DNA from 2 places in the Mesorhizobium sp. P2_H9 genome. Region 1 is predicted to be linked to the other one. Evidence: predicted binding sites of a transcription regulator. Region 1 holds the regulator's gene; the other holds the start of a gene.
What was found. The regulator HrcA, encoded in region 1, represses chaperone genes, less so after heat shock. The targets are predictions, from matches to a motif close to GTTAGCACTCNCNNNNNGNGAGTGCTAAC.
Positions count from the first base shown of each region.

Region 2: groES (co-chaperone GroES) is a predicted target of HrcA. The motif match lies at 2,091-2,119, and genes of this name have one in related genera.

Region 1 is NZ_JBFUFX010000021.1:43,646-50,810, forward strand. It holds gene rph (ribonuclease PH) at 1-588, opposite strand, end outside; gene hrcA (heat-inducible transcriptional repressor HrcA) at 843-1,928, shown strand; gene AC1DXN_RS29310 (hypothetical protein) at 2,009-2,206, shown strand; gene AC1DXN_RS29315 (PQQ-dependent sugar dehydrogenase) at 2,296-3,642, shown strand; gene AC1DXN_RS29320 (LysE family translocator) at 3,712-4,329, shown strand; gene cysK (cysteine synthase A) at 4,501-5,481, shown strand; gene AC1DXN_RS29330 (glutathione S-transferase family protein) at 5,597-6,217, shown strand; gene AC1DXN_RS29335 (RNA polymerase sigma factor) at 6,254-7,165, opposite strand, start outside.
Region 2 is NZ_JBFUFX010000005.1:195,694-202,858, forward strand. It holds gene AC1DXN_RS11115 (TetR/AcrR family transcriptional regulator) at 1-117, shown strand, start outside; gene AC1DXN_RS11120 (LysR family transcriptional regulator) at 118-1,014, opposite strand; gene AC1DXN_RS11125 (SDR family NAD(P)-dependent oxidoreductase) at 1,118-1,885, shown strand; gene groES (co-chaperone GroES) at 2,183-2,479, shown strand; gene groL (chaperonin GroEL) at 2,543-4,198, shown strand; gene AC1DXN_RS11140 (TetR/AcrR family transcriptional regulator) at 4,278-4,889, opposite strand; gene AC1DXN_RS11145 (zinc-dependent alcohol dehydrogenase family protein) at 4,991-6,001, shown strand; gene AC1DXN_RS11150 (OsmC family protein) at 6,033-6,482, shown strand; gene AC1DXN_RS11155 (nuclear transport factor 2 family protein) at 6,499-6,885, shown strand; gene AC1DXN_RS11160 (LysE family translocator) at 6,999-7,165, opposite strand, start outside.

The DNA of each region.
Region 1 (7,165 bases):
GCCCTTGCCGGTCATGACGAAATTGGCGTCGGTACCGGCCGAGGAATCCTCGACATAATCGAGGTCGATGACCGGCTGGCCGTCATGGATGCCGCAGGAGATCGCCGCGACATGATCCTTCAGCACCTTGGCGACGCTGGCCATCTGCCGGGCTTCCATCCAGCGCAGGCAGTCGTAGAGCGCCACCCAGCCGCCGGTGATCGAAGCGGTGCGGGTGCCGCCGTCGGCCTGGATGACATCGCAGTCGACGGTGATCTGCTGTTCGCCCAGCGCCTGCAGGTCGACCACGGCGCGCAAAGAGCGGCCGATCAGACGCTGGATTTCCAGCGTGCGGCCGCCTTGCTTGCCGGCGGACGCCTCGCGGCGCATGCGCTCGCCGGTCGAGCGTGGCAGCATGCCGTATTCGGCCGTCACCCAGCCCTTGCCGGAGTTGCGCATCCAGCCCGGCACCTTCTCCTCAAGGCTCGCCGTACACAGCACATGCGTGTCGCCGAACTTCACCAGGCACGAGCCTTCGGCGTGCTTGGAGACGCCGCGCTCGAAGGAGATGGCGCGCATTTCGTCGAATTGGCGTTTGGAAGGGCGCATTCAGGCTGTTTTCCTATGTTTTTCGGAATCGTGGCCGGCTTGTAACCGCATGGGGCCCATGGCGCAAAGGAAAATGGCCGACACAGGCGCCGGGCGACCTGACACAGGCGCCGGGCGACCTGACACAGGCGCCGGGCGACCTGACACAGGCGCCGGGTGATCTGGCACAGACACCGAGTGATCTGAGACACAGACACCGGGTTGCGCGGGCGCCGGTGAAGTCTATATCCTTTAGCCGGAGGTTTTTGGCTCGAATGACCAAGGCAGTTGCCGAACCCAGTTTGCTGTCGCCCGCGCTGCAGTCGCTTGATATGCGCTCGCGCGATATTTTTCGGCGCATCGTCGATTCCTATCTGAAGGACGGCGAACCTGTGGGCTCGCGCAGCCTGTCGCGCATCCTGCCATCGTCGCTGTCGCCGGCCACCATCCGCAATGTGATGAGCGACCTCGAGCATCTCGGCCTGATCTACGCTCCGCACATTTCCGCCGGTCGCTTGCCGACCCAGGCCGGGCTGCGGTTTTTCGTCGATGCTTTCATGGAACTGGGCGATCTCTCCGACGAGGAGCGCCGCACCATCGAGGCGCAGGTGCGCGCCTCCGGCTCGGGCGCGACGCTGGAACACATGCTGACCGAAGCCAGCCAGATGCTGTCCGGCATGTCGCGCGGCGCCGGCCTGGTGCTGACCGCCAAGAACGAAGTGGCGCTCAAGCATATCGAATTCATCCAGCTCGAGCCGACCAAGGCGCTGGCCGTGCTGGTGTCGCAGAACGGCGACGTCGAAAACCGTGTCATCGACCTGCCCGCCGGCGTCACCGTCTCGCAGTTGCATGAAGCCTCCAACTTCCTCAACGCCCACATCCGCGGCCGCACGCTGGCCGAGGCGCGGGTCGAGATCGCCCGCGTCAAGGAAGAGACCAAGGCGGCGCTCGACACGCTGTCGCAGGATCTGGTCGAGAAAGGCCTAGCGGTCTGGGCCGGCGCCGACAGCGGCCTGCCGGCGCGGCTCATCGTCCGCGGCCGCGCCAACCTGCTCGAAAATGTCACCGCCCACGCCGAGATCGAGCTGCTGCGGCATCTGTTCGAGGACATGGAGACGCAGGACGGGCTGATCCAGCTGCTCGACCTCGCCGAAGAAGGCTCCGGCGTGCGCATCTTCATCGGCTCGGAAAACAAGCTGTTTTCGCTGTCGGGTTCGTCGCTGGTCGTCGCGCCCTATCGCGACAAGGACGCCCGCGTCATCGGCGCGCTCGGCGTCATCGGCCCAACCCGGCTGAACTACGCCCGCATCGTGCCAATGGTCGACTATACGGCGCAGCTGATATCGCGCATGCTCCGTTGAGGTGTATTGATATTCAGGTGAGGTCGGCCTGACCTGAATATCAAGTTGCCTCATGGCAAGGCTGCGCAAGGAGAAAAACAATGGCTTTCGAAGAGATCAAGGCGCAGATCAGCCTGCTGCTCGAAGAGATGGTCAACCAGCCGGAGGATCAGCATGAGGTGCAGGAACAGCTGCGCGAGAAGCTGAGGGAAATGCGGGCCATGGGCCTGCCGCTGCCGGCCGATCTCGTCGAGCTGGAAAAGCGCCTCGACGACGATTTCTACGCCGCCGGAAACTGAGTCTCGATCCCTTCAACACCCCGTGTGATGCGGAACGACCGACGAGCCCACCCGTTTCGCCGTGTCGAGGTGAAGCCATGGAGTTCAGCATGATGCGATTTGCCGGTCCGACGGCTATTTCCGCCGCCTTGTTTTTCGCCATGGCGGCATTTGCCCAAGCGGATCAGCCGCTGCTGAAAGGCGAAGCCGCCTTTGGCGACTGGAGGGACGACAGGCCGGGCGTGCGGCGCCTGATCCTGCCTGAGGATCTGCAGGCGCCCTTCCTTACCGAATCCGCATCCAATGGCGCCGGCCTGGCGGACCGGCCGGAAGGCGCCAGGCCGCAGATGCCGCCGGGTTTTTCGGCCGAGATGATCGCCTCAGGCATCGCCAGCCCGCGCGTCGTGCGCGTCGCGCCCAATGGCGACCTCTTCGTCGCCGACAGCAGGGCCAACCAGATCCGCGTCTATCGTCTCACGCAGGGCAGCGCCAAACCCGCCGAGGAGGCGATCTTCGCCAACGGCCTCACCCAGCCCTATGGCATCGCCTTCTATCCCAAGGGAGACAGTCCGCAATGGGTCTATGTCGCCAACAGCAACAGCGTCGTTCGCTTTGCCTATCGCGACGGCGACCTCAAGGCTTCCGGCCAGCCGGAAACCGTCGTAGCCAACATTCCCTCGAGCCACCACTGGACCCGCGACATCGCCTTCTCGCCTGATGGCAAGACGCTCTATCTCTCGGTCGGCTCCGGTTCGAACGTCGCCGAGGGCATGGGCAAGCGGCCCAAGGGCGGCCTCGACGCCTGGGCCAAGTCAATGCCGCTGGGTGCGGCCTGGGGCGCCGAGGATGGTCGCGCCGATGTGCTGGCCTTCGATCCCGACGGCAAGAATGGCCGCATCGTCGCCACCGGCCTGCGCAATTGTTCGGGCATGACCGTGCAGCCGGCCACCGGCGCGCTCTGGTGTGTGGTCAATGAGCGCGACGCGCTCGGCGACAATGTGCCGTTCGAATACGCAACCACCGTCAAGGATGGTGCCTTCTACGGTTGGCCCTGGTACTATATCGGCAACAATGAGGATCCGCGCCACAAGGGCGAACGCACCGACCTCGCCGGCAAGGCCACCATCCCCGATGTGCTGATCCAGGCCCATTCGGCGCCGCTCAACATCGCCTTCTATACTGGCGGGAATTTTCCGCCCGACTATCAGGGCGATGCCTTCGTCGCCCTGCACGGCTCGTGGAATCGCGGCATCCGCACCGGCTACAAGGTGGTCAGGTTGCGGTTCAAGGACGGCAAGCCGACCGGCGAGTATGAGGATTTCATCACCGGCTTCGTCATCTCCGACGACGAGGTCTGGGGCCGCCCGGTCGGCGTGGCGGTGGCAAAGGATGGCGCGCTGATCGTCACCGAAGACGGCAGCGGCACCATCTGGCGCATCACCCATGGCGGCTCCTGACCCACTGGTGCAATCGAATCCGGCCTTGAGGGAATTCACCCTCACCCGGCTTTGCGCTAAAGCTGTCGCATGACCCTTACCGGATTCCTCGCCTACAGCGCCGCTCTCGGCATCGCCGCCGCCATTCCCGGCCCCGGCGTCACAGCACTTGTGGCGCGGGCGCTCGGCTCCGGCTTTCGTTCGTCGCTGGCGATGTCGTTTGGGCTGATGCTCGGCGACGTCACCTATCTCACCGCCGTGGTGCTCGGCCTCGCCTTCGTCGCCCAGACTTTTGGCATGGTCTTCCTGGCCATCAAATGGCTCGGCGTTGCCTATCTGGCCTTCCTCGGCTGGCGCTTCTGGACCAGCGGCATCACACCCGAAACGGTCGAGGCGAAAAAGGGCAAGGGCGGACTGCTGTCCAGCTTCATCGCCGGCCTCACCGTCACGCTTGGCAATCCGAAGACGATGATCTTCTACCTCGCCATCACGCCGACCATCGTCGACCTGAAGACCATCACGCTCGTCGACTACGGCATCCTGGTCGCGCTCACCGTCGTCGTGCTGCTGGTGGTGCTGGTGCCTTATCTGGCGCTGGCGGCAAAGGCGCGCTGGTTCCTTAAGTCGCCGCGCGCGCTGAAAGCCCTGAACCGCACCGCCGCCGGCTTCATGGTCGGCGCGGCGGCAGCGATTGCCGCTCGCCAATAGGCGCGTTTCGGCCAAGCCATTCCAGAATCGGCTCGTTTCAGGAAACCGTTTTCCGATGCCGGGGTGCTTTAAGCACAGGCTCCACTCGGATATTTCCGGTCGACAGCTTATCTTGCCGGCCATACCCTGACGCCTAGAGTCCACTTGCCTGAAATCCTGGGAGCGAAACCAATGAACAAGCCCGTCACCTCAGCGCGCGTGCCCGGTCGCGGCCGCATCTACAATTCGATCACAGAGACGATCGGCGACACACCGCTGGTGCGGCTCGACAAGTTCGCCAGGGAAAAGGGCGTCGTCGCCAATCTTCTGGCCAAGCTCGAATTCTTCAACCCCATCGCCTCGGTCAAGGACCGCATCGGCGTGGCGATGATCGAAGCGCTCGAGGCGTCCGGCAGGATTACGCCCGGCAAGACCACGCTGGTCGAGCCGACCTCCGGCAACACCGGCATCGCGCTCGCCTTTGCCGCTGCCGCCAAGGGCTACAAGCTGATATTGACCATGCCTGAGACCATGTCGGTAGAGCGCCGCAAGATGCTGGCGCTGCTCGGCGCCGAACTGGTGCTGACCGAGGGTCCGAAAGGCATGAAGGGCGCCATCGCCAAGGCCGACGAACTGGCCGCGACGCTGCCCGACGCCGTCATCCCGCAGCAGTTCGAAAATCCCGCCAATCCGGAGATACACCGCACCACGACGGCCGAGGAAATCTGGAACGACACCCATGGCGAGGTCGACATTTTCGTCGCCGGCATCGGCACCGGTGGCACCATCACCGGCGTTGGCCAGGTGCTTAAGAAGCGCAAACCGTCGGTCCATGTCGTCGCTGTCGAGCCTGAGGCGTCGCCAGTGCTGTCCGGCGGCCAGCCCGGCCCGCACAAGATCCAGGGCATCGGCGCCGGCTTCGCGCCAAAAATCCTCGACACGACGATCTATGACGAGATCGTCAGGGTCTCGAACGAGGATTCGGTCGCCAATGCCCGCCTCGTCGCCCGCCTCGAGGGCGTGCCGGTCGGCATCTCGTCGGGCGCCGCCCTGCAGGCAGCCATCGTCGTCGGCTCGCGACCGGAGAACAAGGGCAAGAACCTGGTGGTGATCATCCCATCCTTCGCCGAACGCTATCTGTCGACGATTCTGTTTGAAGGGCTTGGCTCGTAGGTTTCGCTGGACCGCCGAAAAAACCCTCCGTGGCCGCTGCCGCTCGCTTGAGCGGGACGCGGCTTGCGTGTCCAATGGCCGCCGGCCTGCTTTGCGCAGGCCGGCGGAGGACTTCATGTACAAACTCTATACGCGCCCCAACAGCGGCGGCTTCGTCGTCGAGGCAGCCCTTGCGCTGGCCGGAGTGCCGTTCGACCAGATCGACGTCCCGAAGCCGCCGGACCCGACCTTTCTCGACATCAGTCCGTTGAACCAGGTTCCGGTGCTGACCTTGCCGGACGGCAACTCGATCACCGAGTCGGCGGCCATGTGCATCCTGCTTGCCGAGCGTCACCCGGAGGCGGATCTGGCGCCAGCAATCGGTTCACCTGCTCGCGCCGATTTCCTGCGCTGGATGACCTTCATGTCGTCGGTCATTTACCCGGCCGCCCTAAGGTTCTTCTACGCGCATCGCTACACGGCCGACCCCGGCGGCGTGGAAGCCGTCAAGGAGGCGGCGGTTGCCGAGATGGATCGCGACTTTGCCATTGTCGACGCCGCCCTCGAAAACCGCGAGTGGCTGGTCGGCGACCGGCTCTCGCTGGCCGACATCTATCTCGTCATGCTGGTCGCCTGGCATCCCGAGGTCGAGAAAGTTCGAACCGCCTGGCCGAACATCGAACGCCTGTGGGCCGGGTTGCGCCAGCATCCGGTGATGCGGAAGCTGAACGCCTCGCATGACATGTGGCCGGCCTGAACGAATTGCTGGCAGCGAAGCGACGTTTCCCGGCGCTCAATTCTTCAGCGCGGCGCGCTTTGCCTGCAGGAACCGGCGCACGGCCGGGTCGCGTTCGAGGCCGATCGCCCGGTCATAGGCCTCGCTGGCCTGCGGTATGTTGCCGAGCCTGGCCAGCAGACCGGCGCGGGCCGCCCAATAGGGCTGGTAGTCGTCAAGCCGCTTGTCGTCACCCAGCACGTAAAGCGCCGCCAGCCCTGCCGCAGCACCTTCGGCCTCGGCAATCGCCACCGCGCGGTTGATCGACACCACGGGCGAACCGGCAATTACCGACAAGGCATCATAAAGCTCCCGGATCGCCACCCAGTCGGTCCGGCCGGTCAGCCGCCGAGTCGTGTGGGCGGATTGCACGGCCGCCTCGAGCTGATAGCGGCCGATGACGCCTTTGCCGGCGGCGTGTCTGAGCAAGGCCTCCGCCTCGTCGATCAGGGCATCATCCCACAGCGCAAGATCCTGCTCGGCCAGTGGCACGTAGTCCCCGGCGGCGTTGCGCCGCGCCGCACGCCGCGCTTCGGCAAACAGCATCAGCGCCAGCAGCCCCAGTGCCTCCGGTTCGTCAGGCATCAGCGAGGCGACCAGCCGGCCGAGCCAGATGCCTTCGGTGGCAAGGTTGCGCCCTCGCGTTTCTGTGCCGGCGGGGTCCGACCAGCCTTCGGCAAAGGCGGCGTAGATCGCCTCCAGCACCGTGTCCAGCCGCTCGCCAAGCTCTTCCCGCTCCGGCACGCGGAACGGAATGCCGGTCTCGCGGATACGCGACTTGGCGCGCACCAGGCGCTGGCTCATCGTCGCCGGCGACACCAGGAAAGCGGAAGCGATCGTTGCGGCGTCGAAGCCCAGAACCGTCTGCAGGATCAGCGGCGCCCGCACGCCAGCCTCGATCGCCGGATGTGCGCAGGCAAACATCAGCCG
Region 2 (7,165 bases), on a different contig from region 1:
TTTCAGCTTGCCGGCGGCGTCGTGCGTCTGGCACTCACCCAAGACGAAATGGAAGGCCGCCGGACCCTCGACGACTACCGGTCGATCATCCACACCCAGTTGCGGCTGTTTCTCTGATTACGGGTCGAGCTTCGGCGCCAAGATCTCGACCAGCCAGTCGACAAACACCCTGACCCTTGGCGAAAGCTGGCGGCTGCGCGGATAAAGAACCGAGATCGGTGTCGCGGACGGCGGGTAGTCGCCCAGCACCTCGATCAGCCTGCCGGTCGCAAGATCCTCGGCGAAACGAAGCCACGGCGCCTGGTAGAGGCCGAAGCCGAGCCGCACCAAAGTGGCGCTGGTGTCGGAATTGGCCACGGTGACCAGCGACGGCAGGACGATTTCGCGGACCTCGCCATCAACCTTGAATTCCAGCGGCATCACCTGTCCGGTGCGCGACGAGACGAAGCCGATCATCCTATGCCCGGCAAGATCATCGAGAGAGCGCGGCACGCCGTGGCGCTCGAGGTAGGCCGGGCTGGCGACCGTAATCTCGCGCGCGGTGCCCAGCCGGCGCATGATCATGTCGCTGTCGGGAAGCACACCGGCACGGATGACACAGTCGACGCCTTCGCGCACCAGATCGACCAGGCGATCCCCCTCGCCGATATGCACGGTCAGGCCGGGGTGGCGGGCAAGCAAGGCTGGCAGTTCCGGCAGGATGAACGTGCGGGCCATGTGGCCGTTGACGTCAATGCGCAAACGCCCGCTGGCCTCGTTCGCCCCGAAGCCGCCTTCGGCTTCCTCGACATCGGCCAGGATGCCGGCGCAGCGCTGATAATAGGCCTCGCCGTCGGGCGTCGGGGTGACATGGCGGGTGGTGCGCCGCAAGAGCTGCACGCCCAGCCGCTCCTCCAGCTGCTTGATCGCCGAGGTCGCGCTGGAGCGCGGCAATCCGAGATCGGCGGCGGCAGCCGTGAAGCTGCGCCGTTCCACGACGCGGGTGAAGAGGCGCATGCTGTCCAGCTTGTCCATGTCGATTGTTCGCATAATTTGAATAGAGAAGGCAATATCGGTCCGATTATATCGGCAATCAAGAAGAATACATCACTGCCATCGCAACCGATGGAGATTGACCATGACCACACAGAACCGACAGATAGCCCTGATCACTGGCGGGAGCCGTGGATTGGGACGCAACACCGCGCTCCACCTTGCCCGCAAGGGCGTCGATGTGGTGGTCACCTACCGTTCCCGCGCCGATGAGGCGCAGGCGGTGGTGGCAGAGATCGAGGCGGCGGGCGGCCGCGCCGTGGCGCTGGCGCTGGATACAGGCGCTGTCGCAACCTTCCCAGCCTTCGTCGAGGAGCTGAAGCGCACATTGAGTGAGACCTGGCAGCGCGACCAATTCGATTTCCTGGTCAACAATGCCGGCACAGGCCTGCGCAAGACCATCGCCGAGACGGCCGAGGATGAGTTCGACACGCTGGTCAACATCCATCTCAAGGGCGTCTTCTTTCTCACCCAGGCGCTGCTGCCGCTGATCAAGGATGGCGGCCGCATCATCAATATATCGAGCGGGCTGGCACGCTTCTCGGTGCCGGGTTCGTCCGCCTATGCGATGATGAAGGGCGGCATCGAGGTGTTCACACGCTACCTAGCCAAGGAACTCGGTATGCGCCGGATCACCGCCAACACGGTAGCACCCGGCGCGATCGCGACCGACTTCAACGGAGGCCATGTGCGCGACGACGCCGACGTCAATCGCGTCGTGGCCGGGATGACCGCACTCGGCCGTGCCGGAGTGCCCGACGACATCGGGCCAATGATCGCCTCGCTGCTGTCGGAGGACAACCGCTGGGTCAACGCCCAGCGTTTGGAAGTGTCGGGTGGGATGAACATCTAGCCATCGGAACACCTTCAATTATCCCCGCGTGTCCTGCGCCCGCTGTTCCGCCGTTGCTGGCCGGCGCAGTGGGCATATTTCGTGGCAAAGCCAATGGCGAGTGGCGCGTCCCAGCGACAGCCAATCGCGCAAAACAAAATTTCGCTCCTCATCGTGCCGCTACGCGCCTTGACTCCGACTGGCCGCGCGCCTATTTCACCGCCACGTTAGCACTCGCCTTTGGTGAGTGCTAACTCATACGTCCGGCGCCGCCGGATGGAGGAACTGTTCTCACCGTTCTCATTCGAGGAAGAAAAAATGGCAAAGTCGAAGTTCCGCCCGCTTCATGACCGCGTGGTCGTTCGCCGGGTCGAATCCGAATCCAAGACCGCCGGCGGGATCATCATCCCGGATACGGCGAAGGAAAAGCCGCAGGAAGGCGAGATCATCGCCGTTGGTTCCGGCGCCCGCGACGAAGCCGGCAAGCTGGTCCCGCTGGACGTCAAGGCTGGCGACCGCATCCTGTTCGGCAAGTGGTCGGGCACCGAAGTCAAGCTCAATGGCGAAGACCTTCTGATCATGAAGGAATCCGACATCATGGGCATCATCGGCTGATTATCGGCCTCACCGTCAACTGAATTTCGGGCTTGATCCCAAGTCCCTGCCAGGAGCTAAAACATGGCTGCCAAAGACGTAAAATTCTCCCGCGACGCCCGCGAGCGCATGCTGCGCGGCGTCAACATCCTCGCCGACGCAGTGAAGGTCACGCTCGGCCCCAAGGGCCGCAACGTCGTCATCGACAAGTCGTTCGGCGCCCCGCGCATCACCAAGGACGGCGTCACCGTCGCCAAGGAAATCGAGCTTGAAGACAAGTTCGAAAACATGGGCGCGCAGATGGTCCGCGAAGTTGCTTCGAAGACCAACGACATCGCCGGCGACGGCACCACGACCGCGACCGTTCTGGCGCAGTCGATCGTCCAGGAAGGCCACAAGGCGGTTGCCGCCGGCATGAACCCGATGGACCTGAAGCGCGGCATCGACCTCGCCGTTGCCGACGTCGTCGCGACGCTGATCAAGAACGCCAAGAAGATCAAGACCTCGGAAGAGGTCGCCCAGGTCGGCACCATCGCCGGCAATGGCGACTCCTCGGTCGGCTCGATGATCGCGGAAGCGATGCAGAAGGTCGGCAATGAAGGCGTCATCACCGTCGAGGAAGCCAAGACCGCCGAGACCGAACTCGAAGTCGTCGAAGGCATGCAGTTCGACCGCGGCTACCTCAGCCCCTACTTCGTCACCAACGCCGACAAGATGGTTGCGGATCTGGAAGACGCTTACATTCTCCTGCACGAGAAGAAGCTCTCCAACCTGCAGGCCATGCTGCCGATCCTCGAGGCTGTCGTGCAGACCTCGAAGCCGCTGGTCATTATCTCGGAAGACGTCGAAGGCGAGGCTCTGGCCACGCTCGTCGTCAACAAGCTGCGTGGCGGCCTGAAGATCGCCGCCGTCAAGGCGCCGGGCTTCGGTGATCGCCGCAAGGCCATGCTGGAAGACATCGCCATCCTCACCGGTGGCCAGGTCATCTCGGAAGACCTCGGCATCAAGCTTGAGAACGTCGGCCTCAACATGCTCGGTCGTGCCAAGAAGGTGTCGATCTCCAAGGAGAACACCACCATCGTCGACGGCGCCGGCAAGAAGGCCGAGATCCAGGGCCGCGTTGCCCAGATCAAGCAGCAGATCGAGGAGACCACCTCGGACTACGACAAGGAGAAGCTGCAGGAACGTCTGGCGAAGCTCGCCGGCGGCGTTGCCGTGATCCGCGTCGGCGGTGCGACCGAGATCGAAGTCAAGGAAAAGAAGGACCGCGTCGATGACGCCCTCAACGCGACCCGTGCGGCCGTCGAAGAAGGCATCGTTCCCGGCGGCGGCGTCGCCCTGCTGCGCGCTTCGCTGACCATCAAGGCAACCGGCGCCAACTCCGACCAGACCGCAGGCATCAACATCGTGCGTCGCGCTCTGCAGGCTCCGGCCCGCCAGATCGCTGCCAACGCCGGTGCGGAAGCATCGATCGTTGCCGGCAAGATCCTTGAGAACAAGGGCGCGACCTTCGGCTACAACGCCCAGACCGGCGAATATGGTGACATGATCGCCATGGGTATCGTCGATCCGGTCAAGGTCGTTCGCACCGCTCTCCAGGACGCGGCCTCGGTCGCCGGCCTGCTCGTCACCACCGAAGCCATGATCGCCGAAGCTCCGAAGAAGGAAGCGGCTGGCGGCGGCATGCCTGGCGGCATGGGCGGCGGCGGCATGGGCGGCATGGGTGGCATGGACTTCTAATCCACGCTTCCATCAGCCTTCAGATACGGAAAGGGCGCCGAAAGGCGCCCTTTTTGTTTTGAGGTCGAGTTGTTAGGCCTCAGACGGCGACATCGGCGCGTCGCCGCACTTCTCCTGCAGCCAGCACTGCGGTTTCGATCAGGGCAGCGACTTCATCAGCCACGGCCTGCAGCGGGGCGCGGTCGCGGGTGGCGCGGGCGATCACCATCAGCCCTTCCAGCGATGATTCGACGAGCAGGGCCAAAGCGTGCGCGCGGCGCTCGGGCACCCCTGCCCTGACGAAGGCCTGTTGCAGCAGACCTATCCATTGCACGAAGGCCGAGCGGCACAATTCGGCCAGTTCCGGCACATCGGTCGGCGAGTCCAGCACAACGGGAGCGATCGGGCAGCCGAGCGAAAATTGGTTGTCTTCCAGCATGCGCCCGACCGCCTGGTAGATGTGGTGGACGGCGACCGCCGGGTCGGCTTCGGCGGCCAGCGCCTCACCCAGCCTTTGCGTCACCCCGGCGACGCTGTCGCGCGTCACCTCGATGACCAACTGGTCCTTGCCGCCGGGAAAATGGAAGTAGAGCGAGCCTCGCGGCGCCCCGCTGGCGCTCAGAATGTCGTTGAGCGAGGTGCCGTGATAGCCGCGCTGCCTGAGCAGCAGCGCCGTCGTCTCGAGTATGCGGGTGCGGGTGTCGTTCGCCATGTCAACCTCTGTCAGCAGTCAGCATTATAGGCCTTGCGGAGAATATGACAATCGGTCTACATAATATGTAGACCAGTCTACATATATTTGAGGAGATCGACATGCAAAGCTACCGTCTTGAAGGGTCCGGCGGGACCGAATGCCTGGTGATGCACGACGAGGTGCAGCCGGAGCCAAAACCGCATGAGATCGTGGTGCGTGTTCACGCCACCTCGCTCAACCGCCGCGACACGATGATCCTCAAAGGCACCTATCCTTTGCCGCCGCGCCAGGGTGTCAGACCGCTGAGCGACGGCGCCGGCGAAGTTGTCGCCATTGGCGATGCCGTGACCCGCTTTGCCGTCGGCGACCGCGTCACCGGCAGCTATTTTGCCCGCTGGATCGATGGCCGCATCAATGCCGGGCTGATCGACCAGCTCGGCTGCACATTGGACGGCATGCTGGCCGAATACGCCGTACTCGACGAACAATGGGCCGCGCGGCTGCCCGACCATCTCGACTGGCATGAGGCGGCAACGCTGACCTGCGCCGGGCTGACCGCCTGGAATGCGGTGACCGGCGCGGGAATTCCGAAGCCTGGCCAATGGGTTCTGGTCATCGGTTCGGGTGGCGTCTCGCTGTTCGCGCTGCAGTTTGCCAAGCTGCTCGGCTGCCGCGTCGTCGCCGTCACCTCGCGCGCCGAGAAGGCGAACAGGCTGCGGGCGCTGGGCGCCGACCTTGTCGTCTCCAGCACGGACACGCCGGAATGGGGGGCGGCTGTCCGCGAACACACCGGCGGCATCGACCTCGTCGTCGAGACCGGCGGCCCGGCGACTTTCGCGCAGTCGCTGATCGCCAGCACACTTTACGGGCACATCGTGCTGCTCACGCTGCAGGATGCCAAAGGCGGCTCGATCCAGCTGCCGGCAGCGCTCTACCAGCGCAGCCTCGCCACCATCAGCCGCCTCTTCGTCGGCAGCCGAACCAACCTCGAAGCCATGCTGCGCGCCGTCTCGATGCATCGCCTGAAGCCCGTCATCGACAAGGTCTTCCCCTTCACCGAGGCCGGCGATGCCTACCGCTATTTCCAGCAGGGCGACGTCTTCGGGAAAGTGGTCATCACCGGCGCCTGATTTTTTGACCCAGAAACAACGGAGAGCAGACATGACAATTCGTGAAGCCTCGGCCGAGTGGCAAGGCACGCTGAAAGAGGGTTCGGGCCGCTTGCGGCTCGGCAGCGGCGTGTTCGAAGGCGCCTACTCCTTCCCGTCGCGGTTCGAGAACGGTCCGGGCACAAATCCGGAGGAACTGATCGCGGCAGCGCACGCCGGCTGCTTTTCGATGGCGCTGAGCGCCATACTCGGCAGGGATGGATATGTGCCCGCGCGCATTCGCACCGTCGCCAAGGTGCATCTCGGCTCGACCACGGCCGGGCCGACGATCACCCGCATAGAGCTCAAGACACAAGCCGAGATTCCGGGCCTTGGGCCTGAAGAATTCGAGCGCCTTGCCCAGACGGCGAAGACGACCTGCCTCGTCTCGCGGGCCTTGGCCGGCGTGGCAAGCATCGCGCTCAGGGCGGAGCTTGTCGCACCCGTCGGAGCGGAAACATGAGATCAGGAGATTTGAGATTAAACAGGAGAGCATCGTGGACATCCATCCGGACGACCAATCCCGTGAGACGGCCGAGATCATGCGGCGTTTCAACGACGTGTTCCAGCGGCACGATCCGTCGGCACTCGCCGAACTGGTGGCCGAGGACTGCGTCATCGAAAACACCGTGCCGGCGCCGGACGGCGCCCGCCATGCCGGCCGCGAGGCCTGCGTTGGGCTGTGGTCAGCGGTCGCCACCCAGGCCGGAACGCGCTTCGACCTCGAGGAGACCTTCGTCGCCGGCGAACGGGCGACGATCCGCTGGCGCTATTTTCGGGCCGACGGCAACTCCATCCGCGGCGTCAATTTGATGCGCGTCGCGGATGGGCGCATCGTCGAGGCGATGGGGTATGTCAAGGGATAGCGCCTAGAGCCTGTTCCATCCCGATAGAATCGGGATGGGGCTCTATCTTCTTGTTTGAGCATGATCTTTTCCGAAAACCGGATTCCACTTTTCGGGGTCATGCTCTTGAAACGCTACCGGTCCGCCAGCGCCAGTTTGGCACCGAGCATGACGAAGGCGCCGGCGAAGGTGCGGCGCATCCAGGTCAGCACCATCGGCCGCGACACGACATGGCTGCGAATCGAGGCTGCGAAGATGCCGTAGCCGACAAAGACGACGAAGGTCAGGAGCATAAAGACGC